2 regions of the Rhizobium sp. 10N414 genome follow, and region 1 is predicted to be linked to the other one. Evidence: predicted binding sites of a transcription regulator. Region 1 holds the regulator's gene; the other holds the start of a gene.
What was found. The regulator PhoB, encoded in region 1, activates phosphate uptake and scavenging genes when phosphate is short. The targets are predictions, from matches to a motif close to TGTCATNNANCTGTCAT.
Positions count from the first base shown of each region.

Region 2: the regulator PhoB is predicted to act here: its motif matches at 1,733-1,749, upstream of AC1DE4_RS15235 (glycerophosphodiester phosphodiesterase family protein).

Region 1 covers NZ_JBFTIN010000001.1:141,282-145,492, forward strand. Annotated here, with positions in the region: gene AC1DE4_RS00740 (aspartate aminotransferase family protein) at 1-1,013, opposite strand, end outside; gene AC1DE4_RS00745 (GcrA family cell cycle regulator) at 1,442-1,975, shown strand; gene phoB (phosphate regulon transcriptional regulator PhoB) at 2,069-2,752, opposite strand; gene phoU (phosphate signaling complex protein PhoU) at 2,789-3,502, opposite strand; gene pstB (phosphate ABC transporter ATP-binding protein PstB) at 3,546-4,211, opposite strand, start outside.
Region 2 covers NZ_JBFTIN010000014.1:91,539-95,749, forward strand. Annotated here, with positions in the region: gene AC1DE4_RS15230 (xanthine dehydrogenase family protein molybdopterin-binding subunit) at 1-1,397, shown strand, start outside; gene AC1DE4_RS15235 (glycerophosphodiester phosphodiesterase family protein) at 1,972-2,721, shown strand; gene AC1DE4_RS15240 (HAD-IA family hydrolase) at 2,794-3,498, shown strand; gene AC1DE4_RS15245 (sugar-binding transcriptional regulator) at 3,618-4,211, shown strand, end outside.

The sequences.
Region 1 (4,211 bases):
ACGGCGGCCTTGACGCCGAGCAGCAGCCCCTCGCCCTTGATATCCTCGATGATATCAGGATAGCGATCCTTGAGCGAGGCCAGCCCTTGGCGGAATACCAGCGAGACGTCACGCACCTGCTGCAGGAAGCCCTCCGCGAGGATCACGTCGAGCACGGCACTGCCAACTGCCATGGCGAGCGGATTGCCGCCATAAGTGGAGCCATGCGTGCCGGCCTTCATGCCGGAAGCGGCCTCTGCCGTGGCAAGGCAGGCTCCGAGCGGGAAGCCGCCGCCGATGCCCTTGGCAACCGCCATGATATCGGGGGTAGCGCCTGACCACTCATGCGCAAAGAGCTTGCCCGTGCGGCCCATGCCGGTCTGCACTTCATCGAAAATCAGCAGCAGACCATGCTCGTCGCAGATCGCGCGAAGTGCCTTCAGGAACTCGTTCGTCGCCGGGCGGACGCCGCCTTCCCCCTGAATAGGTTCGATGAGGATCGCGGCCGTTTCATTTGTGATGGCGCTGCGGACTGCATCGAGATCACCGAACGGCACCTGATCGAAGCCAGGCGCCTTGGGACCGAAGCCTTCGAGGTATTTCTCCTGGCCACCGGCGGCAATCGTCGCCAGCGTACGGCCATGGAAGGCGCCTTCAAAGGTGATAATATGGAACCGCTCGGGATGGCCCTTGGAAAACTGATAGCGGCGCGCGGTCTTGATCGCGCATTCCAAGGCTTCCGCGCCGGAGTTCGTGAAGAACACCTTATCGGCGAAGGTCGCATCGGTCAGCCGCTTTGCCAGTGTTTCCTGACCCGGGATCTCATAGATGTTGGACAGATGCCAGACCTTGTCGGCCTGCTCCTTCAGCGCGCCAACCACATGCGGATGGCTGTGGCCAACGGAGGTGACGGCAACGCCCGCGCCGAAATCAAGATATCGCTCGCCCGTTTCGCTGATCAGCCACACGCCTTCTCCTCGCTCGAACCGCAGCGGGGCACGAGAGTAGGTGTCGTAAAGCGCGGCTTCAGCCATGGCGCGATCTCCTATCAGCAATCATCAGCAGCCGGACTCCGGCTAAGGAAAGCAGGTCCGGAAAATTAAAAATGCCGCCTTTCGGCGGCGAGCAGCACTATTTACTTTTCGCACTGCAATGTCAACAAAACTGAGGTTTCGCTGCATGCGTCAAGCAGCCATCCCGAGGCGCTCGACCTATCAACAACTATGTTGCATAAATGACTCTCACGCCCAGCAAGTTGGGGAAAACTTGAAAATCGATTCCCCGAGATTCAACCGACTCTTGTCACGGAGTCGGCCTCACACTAGGTTAAAACTCAATTACTAGGCTGCATGCGGCGGAACTAGTCACCAAAATTTGAGTAAGCGTTTCTTGCCTCGGATACGTCCGTGGCAACGGTGAAGGATTCTGCCTACACCAACGCTAATAAGGCGGAGACAGGGGCATGAACTGGACAGACGAGCGCGTTGAAAAACTGAAGAAGCTGTGGTCCGAAGGCCTGAGCGCCAGCCAGATCGCAGCACAACTTGGCGGTGTAAGTCGTAACGCCGTCATTGGTAAAGTCCATCGTTTGAGTCTGCCCGGCCGTGCCAAGGCCGGCGGTTCGACGACCACCGTCAGAACCCCCAAGCGCACGACTTCGGCGCCCCGCGCCACGAACTACGCCTCGCGGATCACCACACGCACCGTTACCCGCCAACAGGGCGCGACGATGCTCAAGGAAGAGATCGAAATCGATACGGTGGAGGAAGTCCGCTTCCGTCCGGCCGCAAATGTAATCGTTCCGATTTCTCGCCGCCTTGGCCTCACCGAGCTCACCGAGCGCACCTGCAAGTGGCCGGTCGGCGATCCGCTCAATGACGACTTCCACTTCTGCGGTTGCGAGTCCCCGGACTCTTCCCCGTATTGCACGTATCATCAGCGCATGGCCTACCAGCCGGTCAACGAGCGCCGCAAGGCCGCTAACCGGGTCGCCTGACCCGGAAGCCGGATAAGGAATAAAGAAAACGGGCCCTCGCGGGCCCGTTTTTCGTTGTAAGGGAAAGACCTCTCAGGCTCTCGCCTGAAAGGATCAGGCTTCCATCGAATAGCCGGCACCGCGCACGGTGCGGATGACGTCCTGCATGTTGGGCAAGTTCAAAGCCTTGCGCAGGCGGCCGACATGGACGTCAACAGTACGCTCGTCGACATAGATGTCGTGACCCCAGACGCCGTCGAGCAACTGCGAGCGCGAGAAGACGCGGCCGGGCGATGCCATCAAGAACTCGAGAAGGCGGAATTCGGTCGGGCCGAGGCGGACTTCGCGGCTCTTGCGGTGAACGCGGTGCGTCTCGCGATCCAGCTCGATATCGCCGCACTTCAGCAGCGTCGAGAGCACCTCGGGCTTGGCACGACGCAGCATCGCCTTGACGCGAGCGACAAGCTCCGGCGTCGAGAACGGCTTGACGACGTAATCGTCAGCACCGGTCGAGAGGCCGCGAACCCGTTCGCTTTCCTCGCCACGGGCGGTCAGCATGATGATCGGCAGGCGCTCGGTTTCCGGCCGCATGCGCAGGCGGCGGCAGAGCTCGATGCCAGACACGCCCGGCAACATCCAATCGAGGATGAGAAGGTCCGGCGTGCGTTCCTGAAGCCGGATCTCGGCCTCGTCGCCGCGCAGGATGGTATCGACCTCAAAGCCTTCGGCCTCAAGGTTATAGCGGAGAAGCACGCTCAGCGCTTCTTCGTCTTCAACGACAGCTACTTTAGGGATCATTCGTTTCGGTCTCCTGGGGGCGCGGTCGCGGAATGACTATTCAGTGACTGCGCCGACGGTGTTGGCGGTATCGTCCTTCGGACGTTCGCCTTCCGGCTGGGCACCGGTGGCCATGTAGTAGATCGTTTCGGCAATGTTGGTGGCGTGGTCGCCGATGCGCTCGATGTTCTTGGCGCAGAACAGAAGATGCGTGCAGCTGGTGATGTTGCGCGGATCTTCCATCATGTAGGTGAGCATTTCACGGAACAGCGAGGTGTACATCGCGTCGATTTCCTCGTCGCGCTCACGGACCGATTTTGCTTTGTCGGCAGCACGGCTCGTGTAGACGTCGAGGACTTCCTTGAGTTGGACGAGGGCGAGCTCGGACAGGTGCTCGAGGCCGCGGGCGAGCTTGCGCGGCACGCCGGCGCTCTGTACGGCAATGACGCGCTTGGCAGTGTTCTTGCCCAGGTCGCCGACGCGCTCCAGGTCTGCCGCGATGCGGATGGAGCCCATGATCTCGCGAAGATCGGCCGCCATGGGCTGGCGGCGGGCGATCGTGACGATCGCCTTGTCGCCGATCTCGCGCTCCGCGTGGTCGAGGATCACATCGTCCGAGATGACCTTCTGGGCAAGAGCCGTATCGCCGTTTACGAGCGCGCGTACGGCATCCGAGACCATCTGCTCGGCCAAGCCGCCCATTTCCGAGATACGGCGGGACAGGAACTTCAAATCATCGTCGTAGGCAGAAAAGATATGTGTCGATGCCATAGGGCTCATCCTTGAATATCGTAAGTGCTACCGAGACGGCCGATCAACCGAAGCGGCCCATGATGTAGTCCTGGGTGCGCGGATCGTCCGGGTTGGTGAACATCTTGTCGGTGTCATTCTCCTCGACGAGGTTGCCAAGGTGGAACATGGCTGTGCGCTGCGAAACACGGGCGGCCTGCTGCATCGAGTGCGTCACGATGACAATCGTGTAGTTCTCGCGGAGCTCGTGGATGAGCTCCTCGACCTTGGCCGTTGCAATCGGATCGAGTGCCGAGCATGGCTCGTCCATCAGGATGACTTCGGGGCTGACGGCGACGGCGCGGGCGATGCAGAGGCGCTGCTGCTGACCACCGGAAAGACCGGTGCCAGCTTCGTGAACGCGATCCTTCACCTCATTCCAGAGGCCGGCGCGCTGCAGGCTGTGTTCGACGATCTGGTCCATGTCGGCCTTCGACTTGGCGAGCCCATGGATACGCGGACCGTAGGCGACGTTTTCGTAGATCGTCTTCGGGAACGGGTTGGGCTTCTGGAACACCATGCCTACACGCGCGCGAAGCTCCACAACGTCGATATCCGGATCGTAGATATCTTCGCCATCGAGCGTGATCTTGCCAGTGACGCGGCAACCGTCGATCGTGTCGTTCATGCGGTTCAGGCTGCGCAGGAAGGTGGACTTGCCGCAACCGGATGGGCCAATCAGGGCGGTCAC
Region 2 (4,211 bases), on a different contig from region 1:
ATGGCGTGCTGCAGTCCATCGTGCATCGGGGTGTGAGCGAGACAGCGACTTACGCCGATTTCCCCGAGCAGACAAACGCCGCGACGCCACTGATGTACGCTGTGGAGAATTTCAGCGCGAAGCATAGCATCGTACCTGTCAATACGGTTGTGCCGGGAGCTTTGCGCGCCCCTGGCAAGAATCCAAGCGCCTTTGGCCTGGAAAGCGCCATGGATGAGCTCGCCTACGCGGTCGGGATCGATCCTGTCGAACTCAGGTTGCGGAACTACGCCGAGGCGGACCCACAGTCCGGCAAGCCATGGTCGACCCGCCGCTTGCGCGAGGCGCTTGCCGAGGGCAGCAAGGCGTTCGGATGGTCACGCCGCAGCTTCGAGCCACGCTCGATGCGAGATGGCAGACAACTGATCGGCTGGGGGGTGGCGTGCGGAACCTTCCCGGTCCTGCGCGCTTCGAGCGAGGCACTGATCCGAATTCTCGCCGATGGTTCGGTGGAAGTCGTCAGTGGCGCGATTGACATGGGACAGGGCACTTACACGATCCTCGCCCAAACCGCGGCTGAAGTGCTCGGTGTTCCGGTCGAAAGCATCAATGTCCGGCTTGGTGACTCATCGCTTCCCGGCGCTACGGTTGCTGGCGGCTCGATGCTTGCCGGCGCAATCACCGGGGCCGTCCACAAGGCAGCATCGGCTGCCCGCGACGAGCTGATCGAGCTTGCCCTCAACGACAGTGCCTCTCCTTTCCGTGATACTGGCACCAATACGTTGACACTCGCAAGCGGTCGGATTTCAGTGCCTCGCGACGGGGGGCTTTCTGTCTCCATCTCGGAGCTGATGACAGCTCTTGGCCGCGACAGCGTTGAGACACGGCGAAACACTCTTCCTGATGGAGAGCAGGGGCCGGAAGGTCACCGGAAAGCCTGGACCACGATGACAAGCATCAAGGGGCCGACTGCGGGCGAGTTCGCCATGCACAGCTGGTGCGCGCATTTTGTGGAGGTCAAGGTGGATGAGGATTTCGGTACCGTCCGTGTCTCCCGCATGGTCTCGGCCTTCGATTGCGGCAGGATCTACAACCCCAAGCTTACCGAAAGCCAATGGCGTGGTGGGATCATCATGGGGATCGGTCAGGCGCTGCTCGAGGAAGGCCTGGTTGACCCGCGCAACGGGCGCGTCATCAACAACAACCTCGGCGATTACCTCGTTGCGACCAATGCCGACATTCCGCCGATCGAGGTAATCTCAGTTGGCATCCCCGACCTCAACGCCTCGGTGCTCGGGGGCAAGGGTGTCGGCGAAGTCGGCATTGTCGGCGTTGCGCCGGCAATCGCCAATGCCGTCTTTCACGCCACCGGCAAGCGGGTTCGCGACCTGCCGATAACGCTTGAGAAGCTGCAGTGACGAGTGGCTTCGTCGGCTTGCGTTCTGCGCAGGCGACGGGCCGTGCAGCGTAAAGCGCGTATGGCGAGTTCCCGCGCATCCGTGATTGAATTGCGCGGGAATGATTCCCTTATGGAAAAATACATCCGCGACCGCGTGGGTGGCCGGTCATGAATTCGCATCTCCCGTAAGGATGTCGAATGACAAGGCTTCGCTGATATCTCAGCATCGACGGCAGCCATTGGCATTCAGGCACATGAAGCCGCTTCAATGCCGCTAACCGCACCCGCAAATCTTGAACCCGATCAGCACGCCTTGTTCCCGGAACTGAGCATTTGCTCATCCGTGGAGGTAGATGTCACGCAACGGTTATCTGCGCTCACTATACCGTGCCGCTAACGCTGTCCGTTAGGCGGCTAAAGCGCAGACCGAGGGCCCCACGCGATGCCAGCTTCGAAAAGAGGCGTGCGTCGATGCTCCACTCCTGTCGCCTTGGCCGCGAGACGTGACGGTGCCTGTCACATTGCTGGCAGACGAGCGTCGCTTCCGGGAGGCGGCACTTTCGACCAGTTGATCTTTACGGAAGGTATTTCCCATGACGAAAATCGTTGGCCATCGCGGAGCACGAAACAAATGGCCCGAAAATTCGATTGAGGGTTTCAGAAGGACCTTGGAACTCCCTGTCGATGCGATCGAATTTGATGTGCATTTGACCGACGCCGGGGAACTCGTCGTCATTCACGACGCCACGCTTGAGCGTACGACCGAGAAAGCGGGCAAGGTCCGGGCTTTGTCACCTTCCGATCATCAGGCGACCCGCCTCAAAGGATCGCAGGAGTCAATCCCGACCCTTGACGAGGTGCTTGCTCTGTTTGCTTCCTCGAGACCCGTCGAGCTTCATGTCGAGCTGAAAGCCGACGCGGATGGAGCGCATTACGAAGGGCTTGAGGCCTTGGCGGCAGCTGCCATTCGACGTCACGGGCTTGCCGGGCGCAGCCTGCTGACAAGCTTCAATCTGGGGGTTCTCGCGCGGTGCCAAGAGGTTGCTCCCGAAATCGGCCGCCTGTGCTCGATCAATGCCAAGTCCGCCGAGGCGCTGGGTGCGGCTGCGACCTTCGCCAAAGCTGCGGAAGTCGCCGGCCTCGTTGCCATCGAGAAGTCGCTGCTGGCCGCAACCTTTCACGACGTTGCCGCGATCGTTTCACGCGATCGTCTCTGCTGCTGGGTGTTGAATGAGGAAGAGGAGATCGAACACTGGCTCGGGCAGGGCGTCGGCTGGATCACCAGCGATGATCCAGCCCTGGCCCTGGCGCTGCGCGCCGGATCGCGGCATTCGGCCGCTTGATCACTTGGGGCCCCTCAGCAATGGCCTGTGCACGCAGACATGCGAACCACCGAATACCTGAATAGCGAACCTATGAGTAATTTGGATCTTCTGATTTTTGATTGCGATGGCGTGCTGATCGATAGCGAACCGATTGCGGCGCGCACGCTTGCGCATGCCATAACCCAGGCCGGCATGGAGATGACGCCGCGCCAGGTGCTCGTCGAGTTTACCGGAAAGTCGGAGGCTGACTTGCGGCAGATTCTGGCCAGCCGCATCAGCGCCGACCTCGATACCGTTTTTGCCGGTTGGCATGCCGAAATATTTGCTGCCTTCTGCCGCGACCTTCTGCCGATGGAGGGCATCAGCGCCGTTCTCGATGGGCTCGACGTTGCAAAATGCGTCGCATCCAACAGCACGGTCGAACGCCTCAAAAAGAGCCTGGGCCTTCTCGATCTGTGGCCACGCTTTGCCCCGAACATATTCAGCGCCGAGATGGTCGCCGCCCCAAAGCCCGCGCCGGATCTCATCCGGTTCTGCCTGTCCAAAATGAACGCGAGCAGCGCGCGCAGCATCGTCATCGACGACAGCGCAGCGGGTATTCAGGCGGCAGTTGCTGCCGGTGTACCGGCAATCGGCTTCGTGGCGCCAAACGATCCGCGTTCGGGCCGGCGCGAGGCGCTGTTTGCGGCAGGAGCCGAGGAGGTCGTTCTCGGTGCCAAAGAGCTGCTGCATGTCCTGTGGCGACGAGTCGGCAACCAGCACCAGGCCCGGCCATCGGTCGAGGTGGGTGCGTGACGTCGATCGAGGCCGTGACGCAGATGAGGATGAACCAGCGGGGAGGCGGGCGACATGATTGCGAGGCGAGATGACCATGGCGTCTCGATTTCACGGCAAAGGCTGGCTGGCTTTATTACATAGGGGGGCACAGCCAGGATGAGATCGCACAGAAGCTCGGCGTTTCCCGGCAAACCGCCCAGCGTCTCGTATCGCGCGCTGTCTCGCAAGGCTTGATCAAGATCCGGCTCGATCATCCGGTTGGCCACTGCATGAGTATGGCAGCAAGGCTGAAGAGCAAGTTTTCGCTGCAGTTCGTGGAAGTCATTCCGTCCGGCGATCAGGCTCAGGGTTTGAGCGGCGGCCTTGCCCAGGCGGCGGCTGCCGAAATCGAGCGCCGGTTGGCTTGCGACAAGCCTGCCGTGATCGCCATTGGTACCGGTCACACGTTGAAGGCCGCGATCGAGGAAATGGTGCCCATGGAAGCACACCAGCACAAGATCGTTTCCTTGACAGGCAATATCACCCGCGAAGGCTCGGTCTGGTTCTATAATGTGGTCTTCAAGCTTGCCGACCTGATCACGGCGAAATGCTTTCCGATGCCGGTTCCGGTTATCGCCTCGTCGCGACAGGAACGGGTGGTCCTTCACAACCAGCCCGTAATCCGCCAGACACTGTCGCTTGCCGCACGCGCTGACGTTGCCTTTGTCGGCATTGGGGACGTCGGCATTCAG